3 regions of the Micromonospora sp. NPDC003816 genome follow, and region 2 is predicted to be linked to each of the others. Evidence: riboswitches for the same ligand, from Rfam matches in the RefSeq annotation. Region 2 holds a riboswitch; each other region holds the start of a gene.

Region 1 (5,728 bases), on a different contig from region 2:
CACGCGGTTGGCGACCCGGTCGTCGTCGACCGGTACCCGGGGGATCTTGACGATGCCGGCCTCGATGGCGTCGATCAGCGAGAAGTCGCTGACCACCCAGGGAAAGAGCGTGCCCTCCCGGTAGCCGGATCCGGCCAGGAAGAAGGGGGTCGCAGAGAGGTCGTACACCCTCTTGATGCCGACCTTGGCGCGGACCGCTTCCAGGCCGCTGAACCATATGCGGGCCTCCTCGGCCCGGTCGGCGGCCTCTTTGCGCTCGTCGCCGCGCAGATCCTCGACGGTGTCGGCGTCCGGCTCTGGCTCACCGGCACGTCCCCGGTAGCAGTGGTGTGCCTCGTCGTTGAAGACAACGATCTCCGACGATCCGCCGAGTTCGCGCAGCACCCGGGTGACCATCTGGGCCGGGGTCTCCCGGAACGGGTCGGGTCGACCGGGTGCCACCAGTGCCTTGGTGTTTCCGGTCGCGTTGCGGCCGAAGCGGGTTTCGCGGAGCTGGAAGGCGTGGAAATTGGTGATTACCAGCTTTGCCTGGCCGAGGTCGTCGGCGAACTCGGCCGGCACCAGATCACGCTCGCGGTAGTAGTTGCCCGGATCCTCGGGCAGCAGGACCCGCAGCCGGTCGCGGATGGTGAGGCCGGGGGTCACCACGAGGAACCGTTTCGCGAAGGTCCTGTCGTACGGCGCATGGACCTTGTTGATCGTCTGCCACGCGATCAACATGGCCATCACCACGGTCTTGCCGGTGCCGGTCGCCATCTTGAGGGCGGCTCGTGGCAGACCGTTGTTGTGCTCAGCGTTGTGCGCGTCCAGATCGTTGTTGATCCAACTTCCCTGCCACTTGGTCGCTCCCTCGGCAAGGAAGATCGCCGTCTCGACCGCCTCACGCTGGCAGAACAGGATTTTGTTGTCCCGCTCCGGATCGCTCCAGTACTCCAGCAGGCGGCGGGTCACCGGGGTGACGTTCGGCCAGCCCGCCGTCCGCCACGCGTCGACCCGTTCCCGGACATCATTGACCTGCTTGTTGGGCTTGATGTCGTCTTCGGTGAAGACCTGCAACTCAAGCTGCTGTCCCCGCTTGCGAGGTCGCGGCACCGGGATGAAGAAGCTCGACGGCCGCCGCTGCTCCTCGACCCGGTCGGTGATGCCGTCCCGGTCGAAGGCGAAGTGGCGGGTGGGGCGGCCGTATGGCGAGTTGATGATCGGGTTGTCGATGACCCGGTCGCTCAACGCTGACCTCCCGGTTGAGTTGGATGTTGCAGATTCGAGCGACAGCCTATACCGGCCGTTAGATATCGAGGCTGAGGAGCCTGTTGTGGCGTTCAAAGGGCGGTCGACGCTACGAGTGCGCATGGTCGCGTACCGGAGGGTGATGTTGAGTGCGCTTGCGTTCGCGTCAGAGAACCTGGGACAGGAAGCGGCGTAGGCGCGGGTGCTCGGCCGACTCGAAGATCGCGGCCGGCTCGCCGGCCTCCAGCACCACTCCGGCGTCCATGAACGCGACGGTGTCGGCGACCTCGCGCGCGAAACCCATCTCGTGGGTCACCACCACCATGGTCATGCCCTGCGACGAGAGGTCCGCCATCAGCGACAGCACGCCCTTGACCAACTCCGGGTCGAGCGCCGAGGTGGCCTCGTCGAAGAGCATCACCTGCGGCTGCATGGCCAGCGCCCGGGCGATGGCCACCCGCTGCTGCTGCCCGCCGGACAGATGCGCCGGCCGGGCGTCGGCCTTCGCCGCCAGCCCCACCCGGTCCAGGTGGGTACGCGCCACCGCCACCGCCTCGTCCTCGCCGAGCTTGCGGATGCGCCGTAGCGCGACGGTGATGTTGCGCAGCACGCTCATGTGCGGGAAGAGGTTGAACTGCTGGAACACCATGCCGACCCGCTGCCGCAGGGCGTCCGGGTCGTCGCGCAGCACGCTGCGTCCGTCCAGCAGCACGTCACCCTTGTCCGGTTCGAGGAGCCGGTTGACGGTCCGCAGGAGCGTCGACTTACCGGACCCGGAGGGGCCGATCACGCAGGCGGTCGCGCCGCGTGCGACGTCCAGGTCCACCCCACGCAGCACCTGGTGAGGGCCGAAGGCCAGGTGTACGTCGCGCAGGCTCAGGCTGACCGAGGTGCTCATCGTTGGTTGCCTCCGGCGGCGCCGGGCAGCGCCAGGTCGAGGTCGTCCGGGTCGTCACCGGCCGGTCCGGTCGCCGGGCGGCCGTGCCGCAGCCGCCGGTCGATCCAGTTGACGACGTGCGTCAGCGGCACGGTCAGGGTCAGATAGAAGAGCCCGGCGAGCAGCAGCGCCGACTGGTTGCCGGTGTTGGCCGCGTAGTCCTGCCCGATCCGGAACAGCTCCCGCTGGCTGGCCAGCAGACCGAGGAAGTAGACCAGGCTGGAGTCCTTGATCAGTGCGATGAGCTGGTTGACCCAGGCCGGCAGGACCCGCCGGACACCCTGCGGGATCACCACCACCCGCATCGCCTCCCACCAGGAGAAACCGAGCGCGCGGGCGGCCTCCACCTGGGTGGCCTCCACCGACTGGATGCCGGAGCGGAAGATCTCCCCGATGTACGCCGACGCGATCAGCGACAGCGCCAGGATGCCCAGCGGGTACGGGTTGGGTCCCCACACCTGCATGCCCAACGGCGCCAGACCGACCCCGATCAGCAGGATCGTCGCCGCCGCCGGCAGACCGCGGAACACGTCGGTGTAGACCCGGGCCGGCCACCGCAACCAGCGGGTACGCGAGATGCCCGCGACGGCCAGCACGATGCCCATGGCGGAGCCGAGCAGGGCGGCGGTGACCGCCAGGATCAGCGTGTTCGGCAACCCGACGGTGATCATGTCGGGCAGCGCCTCGCGCATCGACTCCCAGTCGAAGAACGTCTCCCACAGGGTGCGCAACGGATCCACGGTCGACCTCCGCCCTACTCGCTCGTCGTCCTACCTCAGGAGGCGGCCGGCGCCGACACCTCGCCGCTGCCCGGGGTGAAGTCGGCCGGGATCGGCCGGCCCGGGTAGTACTGCTCCTGGAGGCGGGTCCAGGTGCCGTCGGCGATGACCTCGTCCAGGGCCCGGTTCAGCGCCTCGCGCAGCGTGTCGTTGCCCTTGGCGACCGCGTACGCGGTGGGTGCCGGGCTGAGTTCCTTCGCCGCGACCGTGATCCTGCCGCCGCTGTCGGCGGCGGTCTTCTCGCCGATCTCGGCCGGGGCGATCCAGGCGTCGGCGGTGCCCGCCTTGAGCTGGTTGATCGCGCCGTTGTAGTCCGGCACCCGCACCGGGTCGAGGCCACGCCCGGTGGCGTAGTCGTCCTGGACGGTGCCCTGCACGACGACCACCCGCTTGCCCGACAGCTCGTCGAAGCTCGCCAGCGTCGAACCGGCGGGCACGTCGAGGCCGAAGTATCCGAAGTCGTAGCCGTTGCCGAAGTCGACCGTCTTCTTCCGCGCCTCGGTGATCGTGATCGAGGAGCTGCCGACGTCGAACTTGCGGTTGTTGACCTGGGCGAGCAGACCGGAGAAGTCGGTGCCGACGAACTCGACCCGCAGCCCGAGCTTGTCGGCGGCGGCGACCAGCAGGTCGTTGTCGAACCCGGTGAACTCGCCGTCCTTGAGGTACACGTTCGGCGGTGCGTCGGTCAGCGTGCCGGCCCGCAGCACCCCCGGCTGGAGCAGGTTGTACGGGTTCTCGGCGGGGTCACCGTCCGCGCCGCAGGCGGTGAGGGTGACGGCGGCGAGCACGGCGGTGACGCCGACGGCGGCGGCCCGGGTGAGGGCAGGAAGGAATCGCACAGGTGTCTCCTGATGAGCGGCGGCGGGCACGCACGTGCCACACCGACGGTCCGCCGTGGGACGGACCGCGAAGGATGGGAACGAACGGGGTGGTCGTCCGACCGGGTGGGGTCGACGGCCGGGTGGCGACGCGGTCAGCTACACGCGGCGCTGCACACCCGCATCATGTCGACGTGCCGACGCCGGGTCAGGTGCCGGCAGGCAACCGGTCGATCGGGGTACGCCATGGCTCTCCTCGAGGTCGTGATGACCTGGGACACCAGGCCACGCTTGCACCGGAGATCGCTCCGATGCCTGGTCCTCACCCGGGGCACCCCTGCGCGGACGAGGGTTGCCGGCCAGCGAGCCGGGGCTTGACGCTGACGCTCTTGACCTGCCGCCGAGGCTAGCAGCCCGTGACGGGGCAGCGTCCACCCGTTATGACCACGCTCACGCGGGGTGTTGCCCGCTGCCCGCGTGATCCCTTACGGTCTGCTCAGCGGTGGGCGGTGCGGTCCGCATCCGACCCGACACCGCCGGTGGTCCGTCACGCGGACCGGGGAGGTGGAAACCCCGGGCCCCGCGCACGTGGCGGTCGGGACCGGCGGGCGAACCCCGACCGGCGGTCGGCGCGTCGAGGCGCCGGGCCGACGGTGTCCGGGGCGCGGAACCCACCGGGAGCACCCCGTGTATCTCACCCCTCACGAGCAGGACCGCCTGCTCGTCCACGTGGCGGCGGACGTCGCCCGACGCCGCCGCGAGCGCGGCCTGCGTCTCAACTACCCGGAAGCCGTCGCGGTGCTCACCGCCTTCCTCCTCGAAGGTGCCCGCGACGGGGCGTCCGTGGTCGACCTGATGGCCTCCGGCCGCACCGTCCTGAGCCGGGACGACGTGCAGGACGGCATCCCCGAGCTGCTGAGGGAGGTGCAGGTGGAGGCGACGTTCCCGGACGGCACCAAGCTGGTGACGGTGCACCACCCGATCCCGTGATCCCCGGGGAGATCCTGCCGGCGGCGCGGCCGGTGGAGATCAACGCCGGACGTCCGGTGACCACGCTGCTCGTGGTGAACACCGGTGACCGGCCGGTGCAGGTCGGGTCGCACTACCACTTCGCCGAGGCCAACCCGGCCCTGGACTTCGACCGGTCCGCCGCCTGGGGGCAGCGTCTCGCCGTACCGGCCGGCACGTCCGTGCGGTTCGAACCGGGCGTGAGCCGCACCGTGGACCTGGTGCCGCTGCGCGGCGCGCGGATCGTCCCCGGCCTGCGCGGCGAGTGCGCCGGCCCGCTGGACCCGGCCCCGACGACGGCGGTGCCCGACGGCGGCGCGCAGCGGAGCGGAGCGACGGCATGAGCATGGTGGAGCGGGAGCGCTACGTGGCGCTCTACGGGCCGAGTACGGGCGACCGGATCCGGCTGGCCGACACGAACCTGCTGATCGAGGTCGAGCACGACCACTGTGCCGGCGGCGACGAGGCGGTCTTCGGCGGCGGCAAGGTGATCCGCGAGTCGATGGGGCAGTCCCGGGCCACCCGGGCCGAGGGGGCCCTGGACACCGTCATCACCGGCGCGGTGGTCCTCGACCACTGGGGCGTGGTCAAGGCGGACGTGGGGATCCGCGACGGGCGGATCGTCGCGCTGGGCCGGGCGGGCAACCCGGACACCATGGACGGTGTGCACCCGGAGCTGGTGATCGGACCGGCGACCGAGGTGATCGCCGGCAACGGCCGGATCCTCACCGCCGGGGCGGTCGACACCCACGTGCACTTCATCTGCCCGCAGATCGTCACCGAGGCGCTGGCCGGTGGTGTCACCACCCTGGTGGGCGGCGGCACCGGACCGGCCGAGGGGACCCGGGCCACCACCGTCACGCCGAACGCCTGGCACCTGGCCCGGATGCACGAGGCGCTGGACGCGTTCCCGGTCAACGTGCTGCTGCTCGGCAAGGGCAACACGGTCTCCGCCGAGG
Region 2 (5,728 bases):
CTGCGGCACCGCCGCCAGGACACCTCGATCCATCCCGAGTACGCGGACACCCCGTTGGCCGTGCGCCACTTGCGCAAGGAGTACGCCGACGGCTTCGTGGCCGTCTCCGAGGTGGACTTCGAGGTGCACCCCGGTCAGGTGGTCGGCCTGCTCGGGCCCAACGGCGCCGGCAAGACCACCACCCTGCGGGTGCTGATGGGGCTGACCCAGCCGACCGCCGGGGAGATCTACGTCTTCGGGCACCGGCTGGTGCCGGGCTCGCCGGTGCTCTCCCGGATCGGCGCGCTCGTCGAGGGGCCCGGATTCCTGCCGCACCTCTCCGGCCTGGAGAACCTCAGGGCGTACTGGCGGGCGACCGGACGGCCGGAGGCCGACGCGCACTTCGAGCAGGCGCTGGAGATCGCCGGTCTGGGCTCGTCGGTGCACCGGCGGGTCCGCAAGTACAGCCACGGAATGCGGCAACGGTTGGCCATCGCCCAGGCCATGCTCGGCCTGCCCGAGCTGCTGGTGCTCGACGAGCCGACCGACGGGCTGGACCCGCCACAGATCGCCGAGATGCGCCGGGTGCTTCAGCGGTACGCCACCGACGGGCGCGCGGTGCTGGTCTCCAGTCACCTGCTCGCCGAGGTGGAGCAGACCTGCACCCACGCCGTGGTGGTCAACAAGGGCCGGATCGTGGCCTCCGGGCCGGTGGAGGACATCGTCGGTGACTCGCCCAGCGTGCTGTTCGAGGTGAGCGACCCGACCGCGGCCCGGGACGTGCTCAACGACCTCGGTGGCGTACGGGTGCTGGACGACGCCGATGGGCACCTGGTGGTGGACACCAACGGCACCGCGCGCAGCGAGGTGGTCGCCGAGTTGGTACGGGCCGGTATCGGAGTGGACCGGGTGGTGCCCCGGCGCCGCCTGGAGGACGCGTTCCTCGCCCTGGTGGGCGAGAACTCTCGGGGAAGCGGGGACCGGTGATGGCGGGATCGACCGTGCAGCCGACGCGGGAGGAGTCCGGGGTGGCTCCGTCGGGTGCCGCCGCCGGCTACCGGCCGTCGAGGACGTTGCCGTTCGGCGCCGAGTTCCGCCGTCAGGCGGCGCGGCGGCGTACCCAGTTGGCGCTCGGTTTCATGGTGCTGCTGCCGTTGATCATCCTGATCGCCTTCCAGTTCGACTCGGGTGACGACGACAGCGGCCGGGGCGAGTTCGGCAGCCTCGTCTCGTTCGCCACCTCCGGCGGACTGAACTTCACCCTGTTCACCATCTTCGTCTCCGCCTCGTTCCTGCTGGTCGTGGTGGTGGCGCTGTTCTGCGGCGACACGGTGGCCAGCGAGGCGAGCTGGGGCAGCCTGCGTTACCTGTTGGCGGTGCCGGTGCCCCGGGCCCGGCTGTTGACGGTGAAGCTGCTGGTGGCGCTCGCCTACTCGGCGTTCGCGCTGGTGCTGCTCGCCGGTACGGCCCTGCTGATCGGCACCCTGCGGTACGGCTGGTCGCCGCTGCGCAGCACGGTCGCCGCACAGCTCGAACCCGGCGAGGGTTTGCTCCGCCTGCTCGCGGTGCTCGGCTACCTGGCGGTCGTCCTGCTGGTCGTCGCCGGTCTGGCGTTCCTGCTCTCGGTGGTCACCGATGCCGCGCTGGGCGCGGTGGGTGGTGCGGTGCTGCTGTGGATCCTCTCCAGCATCCTGGACCAGATCACCGCGCTCGGCGCGATCCGGTCGTTCCTGCCGACCCACTACAGCACCGCCTGGCTGGGGTTGCTCTCCACGCCGGTGCAGACCGACGACATCGTCCGGGGCGCCGTCTCGGCGATCTGCTACGCCACCCTCTTCTGGGGGCTCGCCTTCTGGCGCTTCACCCGCAAGGACATCACCAGCTGAGTGCGGCGTCGACGCCGTCGTCCGCCGACTCGGTGGGCGTCGGCGTCGGGCCCGTCCGCTTCTTCCAGGCGCTGACTCCGATCCGGTCGGTGTTGCCGAGGTCGATCGGCCCCTCCATGTCGAGTTCCTGCCCCGGCTGCCCCTTGGCCGCCGCGATCTCCACCCGCGCGGCGTCGGTGGCGACCACGGTCGGATCGTCGACCAGGTTGCGCCAGATCACGGCCGCTCCGGCCGTGGCGCCCGGTGCCAGCACCAGCGGCCGGGGTGGGTCGTCGAAGCCCGAGGCGATTCCGGCCGCCCCCTCGACCACCCGGACGGTGATCGGTGCCCCCTCGCCGTCGAACAGACGCAGCGCCGGATAGCCGCGCAGCTTGTACGGGCGGTCGCCGCAGTTGACCAGCTCCACGCCCATCGCCCGGAGCCCCATGGCCGCGCTGACGCCGAGGTAGCGGATCCGTACCCCCGATTCGGGGCAGACCTCCGGCGCGTCCGGGCCGGCCGTGGTCGGGCTCGTGGCCGGGTCGGCCTGCTCCGTCGGTCCGTCACCCGGGACGTTGCCGGACGCGTCGGTCGGTGCGCAGCCGGCGAGCAGCGCGAAGGCGGTCAGCAGCGCGACGAGCCGAGGACGCCGGTAGGCCCGGCCTCCGTCGCCGCGTCTCGTGGTCGTATCCGGCATCGATCCCCCGTGGATTTCTCGCATCGGCCCATCGTCGCATCACGGTCCTCGATCGTTCGGCGGGCAGTCGGGGTGGCGAGGTGGGCGCTTCGGGACGGCCTCCCGGTCGGTCGGGGACCGCCCCGCGTACCGGCTGGTGGGACGACGGTGGCCGCTTCCGGACCCGGGTGGGCGCGCGGCCCCGGATCGGATGACCGCGACTTGTTGCCGTCAGATGTCCAGGGTGTACAGGGAGTCGTTACGGAGGGTGATCGAAATGATCTTCGCCGAGGGGGGTTCCCTCGGGAGTTCCAGTCGCTACCATCGATGTGGGAGCGTTCCCAAAGGAAGAGATTGCATCGACAAATATTTATCAGTCCCGCATTCTGGTTGCCCTCGTCCATCCACAATGGAGGTTCCGGAATGCGTACTGACCGGTTCGGCGGGCCGGCCCTGTCCCTGTTCCGCATGGTCATCGGCCTGCTGTTTCTCTGCCACGGGTTGTCGTCTCTGTTCGGCGTCTTCGGCGGTGCCCGGGGGAGCGGTGAACCCGTCCCGCTCGGCACCTGGCCGGGCTGGTGGGCCGCGCTGATCCAGGCCGTCTGCGGTGCCCTCGTGCTCCTCGGTCTCTTCACCCGACCGGCGGCACTGGTGGCGTCGGGCTCGATGGCCTACGCCTACTTCGTCGTCCACCAGCCCGAGGCGCTGCTGCCGCTGCGCAACCACGGCGAGCTGTCGGTGCTGTTCTGCTGGTCGTTCCTGCTGATCGCGGTGCTCGGCCCGGGTAGCTGGGCGCTGGACAACCTGCTGCGCCAGCGCAACGGTGCCGCACTGGACCTGAAGGCGGCCGAACGCAGGTCCGTACCGGCCTGACCCGGCCGGTGCGGTGACCGACCGACGCTCGTGCGCGACCCTGGACCAGGTCACCCCGGCGCTGCCGGGGCTGCCCGATCCAGGGTCGACGCGCTTGCGCGGGTGGTGGCGGCGGTGAGGAATCGCTCACAGGCTGAGATCGAACGCTGACGAGCGCGGCGGGATTGCCTAGACTCGGCGGCACAACTGAATACCTCATCCAGAGGGGCTGAGGGATACGGCCCGAAGACGCCCCGGCAACCACCCCGCGCGCTCATCGCTGAGCGTCCCGTGGGGCAGGTGCCAATTCCGTCCCCGCCGCAGGGTGCGATGTGGGGGAAGATGAGAGGACTCGGACATGACGTCGACGCTCGCCCCTACCGGGATCGACACCACCGCCAGCCCCGCCCGCGCCCTGGTCTGCCGCGCCTGTTCCGCCCGCTACCCGTTGGCCGCGCAGCACGCCTGTTACGAGTGTTTCGGCCCGCTGGAGGTCGACTACGACCCGGCGGCCCTCGCCACCGTGACCCGTGAGCAGATCGAGGCGGGCCCGCAGAACATCTGGCGCTACGCGGCGCTGCTCCCCGCCGGCCAGGACCCGGCCACCCGGGTCACCCTGGACCCCGGTTTCACGCCGCTGGTCGCCGCCGACCAGCTCGCCGCCGAGCTGGGCATCACCGGCCCGCTCTGGATCAAGGACGACAGCGCCAACCCCACCCACTCGTTCAAGGACCGGGTCGTCTCGGTCGCGCTGACCGCCGCCCGGGCGCTCGGCTTCGCCCGGTTCGCCTGCGCCTCCACCGGCAACCTGGCCAACTCCGTCGCCGCCCACGCGGCCCGCGCCGGCACCCCGTCGGTGGTGTTCATCCCCAGCGACCTGGAGCAGGGCAAGGTCGTGACCACCGCCGTCTACGGCGGCGAGCTGGTGGCCATCGACGGTTCGTACGACGACGTGAACCGGCTTTGCGGCGAGCTGGTGGAGACCGACGAGTTCGAGGACACCGCCTTCGTCAACGTCAACGTCCGGCCGTACTACGCGGAGGGCTCCAAGACGCTCGGCTACGAGGTCGCCGAGCAGCTCGGCTGGCGGATCCCGGCCCAGGTGGTCATCCCGATGGCCTCCGGTGAGCTGCTCACCAAGGTCGACAAGGCGTTCAGCGAACTGGTCGAGATCGGCCTGGTCGAGGCGCCGGCCGGCGGGTGGAAGGTCTTCGGCGCCCAGTCGGCCGGATGCAACCCGATCGCCACCGCCCTGCACGGCGGCGGTGACACCATCACCCCGGTCAAGCCGACCGGGATCGCCAAGTCGCTCAACATCGGCGACCCGGCGGCCGGTCTGTACGCCCTGGAGGCGGTACGCCGGACCGGCGGCTGGATGGACTACGCCGACGACGACGAGATCCGTGCCGCCGTGCGGCTGCTGGCGCGTACCACCGGGGTCTTCGCCGAGACGGCGGGCGGGGTGACCGTCGCGGTGCTGCGCAAGCTGGTCGAGTCCGGAAAGCTGGACCCGACCGCGGAGACGGTGGTCTACAACACCGGTGAGGGGCTCAAGACGCTCGACGCGGTCGCGGGCGAGGTCGGGCCGACCCACCGGATCAAGCCGTCGCTGCGGGCCGCCCGCGACGCCGGCCTGCTCGGCTGAGACACGCCGCGAGCCCGTCGCCCGAAGTGGCATGTTGCACGCCGACCGATCCGCCGGGTAACGGGCTTTTAGCGGTGAGTGCGGAAAACACGCCGTCGAGTACTTGACGGCAGGAACCGGGCGGCGCAAGATGCTTCGTGCGGGAGGGCGTTTCGCCGTAGACTTTCAGTCTTTACGACCCAGCGCCGGAGGCGTTGTGCGATCGTCCCTCCCGACCAAGCTTTCCGAAGGGGCCGGCGAATAATCGCTGGCCCCTTCGTCGGTCGTCCCGCAGGCTGCGGAGATGGCCATCACCATCACCTCCTTCGGTCCCGACGACGAGTCGGCCATCGAACAGGCGTACCGGATCGGTGCCGACTACACCGCGACCGACCTGCCGGACTACCCCCCGTTCAGTCGGCAGCGGTTCACCTCGCTGTTCCACCAGCCGATGCCGGGCACCGAGACCCTCGCCCTGCTGGCCCACGTCGACGGCACCCCGGCCGGCTACCTGCTGCTCGACCTGCCGCAACTCGACAACACCGAGAACGCCTCCGGCGAGTTGGTCGTGCACCCGGACCATCGCAGCCGGGGAGTCGGTCGGGCGCTGTTCGAGCGCGGCCTGCGCGTACTGCGCGAACGCGGGCGGAAACGGGTCAGTGCGTTGAGCCGGGCGCACCTGCGCGACGATCCCGACCACCCCGCCCCGGCCGCCCGGTTCGCCGCCACCGT
Region 3 (5,728 bases), on a different contig from region 2:
ATCCAGCCGGCAGGAGACCGTCGGCAGCACCCCGGTGGTGGCGTGTACCGCCCCGGCCGGCTCCACCAGCGCGGTCAGTGTCAGCGTCGGCAGGTCGATCCCGACGGCGAGCGGCGGGTCGCCGTCCTGCTCGGCCAGCGTGACCACGTCGTGGTACTGCTCGCCCAGGGTGCCGTCCGGCTGCTCCCGCCAGAAGCCGAGCGTGCCGTCGCCCAGCCGCCCGTGCTCGCCCAGCCGCACCGGGAACCGGACGGACGGGTACGCGTTGCTCTCCCGCCCGACGCGGCGCAGATCCTGCCGGAAGACGTTCCAGTCCTGGTGGATCACGGGCAGCCCCGGCGCCTCCAGATCGAGTGCCAGCCGGACCACCGCCACCGGCCGACCGACCAGCACCGCCCGCGCCCGATGCTGCCCCGGGTCCTCGGGCTCGACCGCGTCCAGCGACTCGTCGAGCCGGGACACGAACTCGGCCAGCCCGTCGGCGCCCAGCCCACGCAGCCGCTGCACCACCGCGCGCAGCCGCACGTTGCCGATCGACCCGACCTCGGTGACCGGCCCCTGCGGGGAGGACTGCCACCACGCCTGCCGTGGGGCGGCCGGGTCGGCGGTCAGGTAGAGCGTGCCGAGCCAGTCCCCGTCCGCCGCGTACACCCGCAGCCCGTCGTCGAGCGGATCGGGCAGCAGCCACCCGCAGACCGGGGACGACTGCGGCAACCCGCTCAGCGCTCGCCCGGCGGCCTCGGCGTCGAGCAGGTCCAGCCGTACCCGCGCCGGCACCGCCAGCCGGGGCGGCATCGCCACCCAGGTCGGCCGGTTCGGCATGCTCAACCAGGTGGTGGTCCGGGGCTTGTCGGTGTCGACGTCGTACCCGATGCCGAAGCTGTCCACGATCCGCAAGCGCCGCACCCGCAGCGCCCCCGCCCGGACCGGGTTGAAGTCGCTCAGCGGCACCGGCGCGTGCCGCCCCTCACCCGCCACCGCCTCCTGCACGAGCGCCGCCAGCGACCGCCCGGCTGGAAAACCCAACGGGTCGGTGATCGGCAACTGACGCACCATCTGCAGCATCACCAGGGCGTCGTTGAAACCACCCAGGCTCTGCGCCAGGTTGCTTCCCTCGTGCGCGGCGAGGTGTCGGTACGCCGTCGCGAGCGTGCCCAGCCGCGCGTCGTCCTGCTGCGCCGCGCACCAGTCCAGTAGCGGTCCCGGGTCGTCGTCCAGTTGGTCGGCGGTCCACGGGTCGAGTCCCGCCGCCGTCCGCTCGTCGTTCGCCCGGGCCAGCGGTGTCCCGCGCAGGTACCGCATGATCCGGGTGGAGAGCACCGGCCGCGCCGACGCCGACAACACCGTGCTGCCGGTGTAGACGTTCGCCGCCGTGTCCAGCACGTCCTTCTCCGCCCGGGGGCGCAGTTCCCGGTCCCCGTCGGGCAGCTCGTAGTTAGTCGTGACGAACGCCGGGTCGAAGTCCCGCCCGGACGGGTCCAGGTTGTTGCCCGCCCGCGCCGGGAAGAACTCGACCTCCCAGTGCAGCAGCACCGGATGCCACGGCTGACCCGTCCACGACCGCAGCGCGGGATGTTCCGGTTGCCCGGTGGCGAGCTTGGTGGCCAGTGCCGCGAGCAGGTCACCGAGGCGGGTCACCCCGGTTGCGGTCCGCAGGTCGGCCTCGGAGACGGCCAGCTCCACCGCCAGGCACGGCAGCAGCCCGTCCGGCTGGTCCGCGCCGTCGCGGCCGTACCGGTCCGACGGGGTGGCCGCCGCACCGGTGAGCAGCACCACCGGTTCGTTCGGCACCTGGTACGGCGTACCCGGGACCTGTTGCAACTCGAACCGGCTCCGCGCGGTCGCCGCCGCCGTGGCGTTGACCGTGTCCAGCGCCGACTGCGCGGCCTGCCGGGCGGCCTGCAACCGGTGCGCCAGACTCGTGCCGGTGTCCACCGGCGGCCAACTTCCCAGCCTTGCCAACCGGGCGGACAACGCCGACACCTCCCGTCGCAGATACCAGCCGACGAGATCCGGGTCCGGATAGTCCTCCCGGGCACCCGGTGGCGGGTACGCACAGACCAGGTACCGGGTCCAGTCCGCGAAGATCCGCCGCCGTGCCCCGGCGACCTCGGCCGCCGCCGCGTCGTACGCCGACTGCGCCTCGTTCAGCGCGACCAGCAGGTCGCCGAAGCTCCCCGGCAGCGCCAACCGTTCCCGGGCCTGGCGCTGCGGCACCGTGACCGGCGCCCCCTCGTCCCCGCCGTCCAGCGGGTCGTCCTGCCGGCGGACCGTCCAGGCCACCCCGGAGGCGACCGTGCCGAACGACGCGGCATGCCGGGCCTGAGCCAGCCGGGCCGGCAGGTCCAACACGCCGCTCTCCAACTCGTCGGCGACGGTCAGCGCCTCCAGCAGCTTCTCGGTCTGCGTCTCGGTCACCCCGGGCAACACCGCGCCGAGGTGCGCGGCGAGCGCCTCGGTGGCGGTGTTCGCCACCCAGACCCCGCTCTCGGAGTCGGTCGTCGGGCCGGGCACCGGCGCCCGCTTCGCCGTCGCGGCGAAGGTCAGCCGACCGAAGCAGAGCATCCGCGCCGGAGCGTCGCCGCCGGTGTCGGCCGGCACCGACCAGTCCAGTTCGTCGGCGATGGTCTGCGGCCAGCTCCGCCCGGCCGCCGTCGCCACCACCGCCAGCAGTTCGTCGTCGGCCGTCTCGGCATACCAGCCGACCACGTCGTAGCGCAGGCCGTTCGGCGGCGGCACCGCCCCGTAGCCGTCGTCGTGCAACCCGAACACGCTCGACGAGTTCGGATAGAACGCGGCGAAGGTCGGCTCGCCGTAGCCGAGCGCGGTGAGCGCGGCCACCCGGTCGGTCGGCACACCGGGCCACGCCGACAGCGGCAGCTTCCGGCCGAGATACCGCCACGGGCGTCCGGTGGTGCCGCGTGGATCGGCCGCCCGCAGCGGATAGGTCACCCCGCCCCGGTCGACGTCGCCCAGCGCGTCGCTCTCCACCATCCAGCGGTCCTGGGCCCCACCCGGCGCGGTCCGGGTGACCAGCCACCGGTTCGGCACCCGGGGCAGGTCGACGGCGGGCGCACCACCGCCGGTCGCGGCACCGTGCGTCAACCGGGTCAGCGCGTCCGGCAGTGACCAGTGCAGGTGGATGCCGGCCGGCAACAGCAGGTCCTGCTGGAACGACCCGGGCAGGATGGCGTCGCTGAGGTTGCGCTCACCGAAGTCGGCGTCCCGGCCGGTGCTGGCGTCGACGTACGGCAGGCGGGTGAAGTCGGCGGTCGGTCCGGTCACGGTCCGGTCGGTGGCGAGCCACAGGGCGTCCACCCTGACGGGCACGGCGAGTATGCGCATGGTGATGCGTTCCCCAATGGTTGCGGCGTGGTCGCTGCGGTAACGCCGGTTCACCGTAGGGCAGATCGGAGCGCGAAAGTGTTTCGCAAAGCTGACAGTCGAACCGCTGGTCCGTCCATGATGGAGTGTGCTATTCCGCGTGGTGGAGACGCTTTCCGGACAGTGATCCGTCGAATCACCGACATGCCGCGCCGACCCGCGCTCCCATGGCCGACAGAACAGCGGCGAAGGGACGCCGAGCCGATCGGTGGCAGGTGACTGTGGTCACTGTGCGTGGTGAAGCGCGCCCGCGCAATCGCGCACCCGGGGCGTCGGATTCACGTCTGCTCCCGAGCCGCCACCCGGACCGGCGCGACGGCGAGCCGACCGGTCAGGCGGGACGACTCAAGGGGCTGTCTCGTGTCGTACGAACAGGGACATGACGGGTGCCCGACGGGCACTGGCGGGCGGGCTCGCCCGTGTGGCAGCATCGGCAGCGGTCAAGAGTGTCAGCGCCAAGGCCCCGGCCTGCTGACCGGCAACCCTCGTATCCGCGGTGGGGTGCCTCCGGGTGAGACCAGGCCGTCGGCGACCGCCGGAGGCAAGCGCGGACCCGCACGGGTCCACTGTCACCTGAGGACGAGTGTGCCCACGATCGCTCCTGCCGTGCTCGGCGTCGACCTTCCGGTCCGCCTCTCCGACGGCACCACCGTCGCGTACGCCAACCTCGACTACGCCGCCACCGCACCCTGCCTCGTCCCGGTCGCCGACGCGGTCACCGAGCTGCTGCCCTGGTACGCCAGCGTGCACCGGGGCGCCGGCCTCGCGTCGCGCCGGTGCACACTGGCGTACGAGCAGTCCCGTCAGACCGTCGCGGACTTCCTCGACGTCCGGCCGGACGACCATGTGATCTTCACCCGGAACACCACCGACGCGATGAACCTGCTCGCCCGGGCCCTGCCCCCGCACACCACCGTGGTGACCTGGGCCGGCGAACACCACGCGAACCTTCTCGCCTGGCCGAACGTGCACCGCCTGCCGGTGCCCGCCGACCTGCCCGAGGTGACCTCCGGGCTGACCCGGGCGCTGGCCGACCTGGGCGACGCGGGGCCGGTGCTGGTGGCGGTGACCGGCGCCTCCAACGTCACCGGCGAGGTCTGGCCGACGGCCGAGATCGCGGAGATCGCCCATCGGCACGGCGCGCGGATCGCCGTCGACGCCGCCCAACTGGCCCCGCACCGCCCGGTCTCCATGGCCTCCGCCGGTATCGACTACCTGGCGCTCTCCGGGCACAAGCTGTACGCGCCCTTCGGTGCGGGCGTCCTGGCCGGCCGCGCCGACTGGCTCGACGCCGCCGACCCGTACCTGTCCGGCGGTGGAGCCACCAGGCACGTCGGTGACGAACCCGCCGAGGTGCAGTGGCAGACCGGCCCGGCCCGACACGAGGCCGGCACGCCGAACCTGCTGGGAGCGGTGGCACTCGCCGCCGCCTGTGCCACCATCTCCGCCGCCGCACCGGACGTACTCGCTCACCACGAGCAGGAGCTGCTGGCCCGACTGCGCGACGGCCTCGGCGCCCTGCCGCAGGTGGCGGAACTGCGCACGTTCGACGCCGACCACGACCGGGTCGGCATCGTCAGCTTCACCGTCGCCGACCGGCGGGCAGCCGACATCACCCACCGGCTCTCCGCCGAGCACGGCATCGGCGTACGAGACGGCTTGTTCTGCGCCCACCCGCTCAGCCGGAAGCTGTTGGCTGACGCGGCCACGCGGCTCGGCCGCCCCACCGACGGTTACGCGATCCGGGCCAGCATCGGCATCGGCACGACCGCCGAGCACGTCGACCGACTCCTGCACGGACTACGCCAGGTGATCAACACGCCCCGGGGGCGGTGAGTCGTCCGGTGCTGAGGTGGGCGGCGAGGCGCATGGCCAGCGCCGCCAACGTCAGCGTCGGGTTGGCCGCCGGTGAGTTCGGGAAGACGGACAGGTCGCAGACATAGAGGTTGCGGTGGCCGGCGACGCGCAGGTCCTCGTCGACCACCCCCGGCCGCTCCCGGCCCGGCGTGTCGCGACCCATCCGCATGGTGCCGACCTCGTGCGACACCCCGCCGAGCGGAGCCCAGAGCTGCTCGTACACCTCGCCTCCGAAGGCGGACACCACATCGGCGGTGATCGTGTCGAGGGCGTCCTGGACCTGGTGGGCGCGCGGGCTGGGATGGATGCGGATGGTGGGCAGCGCGGCGGGCTTCCCGCCCACCGGCCGGGTCTCGGTCAGGGTGACGGCGTTCTGCTCGACCAGCGGCGCCTCGACCATGAACACGAGTTCGCCCGGCATCTTCCCGTCGACGGTGGCCAGGTTCGCGCCGGTGAACTCCAACGCGTTGACGAAGCGGAACTGGTT

Evidence for each region. A riboswitch is a leader RNA that binds a small molecule or an ion and turns the genes downstream of it on or off. The one in region 2 is predicted to bind S-adenosylmethionine.
Region 1: it holds a riboswitch for S-adenosylmethionine, as region 2 does, so the genes downstream of both, ACFYTT_RS29565 (ABC transporter substrate-binding protein) here and thrC (threonine synthase) in region 2, are expected to answer to the same signal.
Region 3: it holds a riboswitch for S-adenosylmethionine, as region 2 does, so the genes downstream of both, ACFYTT_RS01555 (aminotransferase class V-fold PLP-dependent enzyme) here and thrC (threonine synthase) in region 2, are expected to answer to the same signal.

The regions. Positions count from the first base shown of each region.
Region 1 covers NZ_JBIANP010000017.1:34,355-40,082, forward strand. Annotated here, with positions in the region: gene ACFYTT_RS29550 (BPTD_3080 family restriction endonuclease) at 1-1,227, opposite strand, end outside; gene ACFYTT_RS29555 (amino acid ABC transporter ATP-binding protein) at 1,394-2,125, opposite strand; gene ACFYTT_RS29560 (amino acid ABC transporter permease) at 2,122-2,904, opposite strand; gene ACFYTT_RS29565 (ABC transporter substrate-binding protein) at 2,940-3,782, opposite strand; SAM riboswitch class IV at 4,044-4,156, opposite strand; gene ACFYTT_RS29570 (urease subunit gamma) at 4,449-4,751, shown strand; gene ACFYTT_RS29575 (urease subunit beta) at 4,748-5,113, shown strand; gene ACFYTT_RS29580 (urease subunit alpha) at 5,110-5,728, shown strand, end outside.
Region 2 covers NZ_JBIANP010000004.1:79,373-85,100, forward strand. Annotated here, with positions in the region: gene ACFYTT_RS16000 (alpha/beta fold hydrolase) at 1-966, shown strand, start outside; gene ACFYTT_RS16005 (ABC transporter permease) at 966-1,865, shown strand; gene ACFYTT_RS16010 (DUF4232 domain-containing protein) at 1,855-2,541, opposite strand; gene ACFYTT_RS16015 (DoxX family protein) at 2,944-3,393, shown strand; SAM riboswitch class I at 3,586-3,721, shown strand; gene thrC (threonine synthase) at 3,731-5,017, shown strand; gene ACFYTT_RS16025 (GNAT family N-acetyltransferase) at 5,301-5,728, shown strand, end outside.
Region 3 covers NZ_JBIANP010000001.1:371,231-376,958, forward strand. Annotated here, with positions in the region: gene ACFYTT_RS01550 (hypothetical protein) at 1-3,345, opposite strand, end outside; SAM riboswitch class IV at 3,823-3,938, shown strand; gene ACFYTT_RS01555 (aminotransferase class V-fold PLP-dependent enzyme) at 3,991-5,220, shown strand; gene ACFYTT_RS01560 (GMC oxidoreductase) at 5,198-5,728, opposite strand, start outside.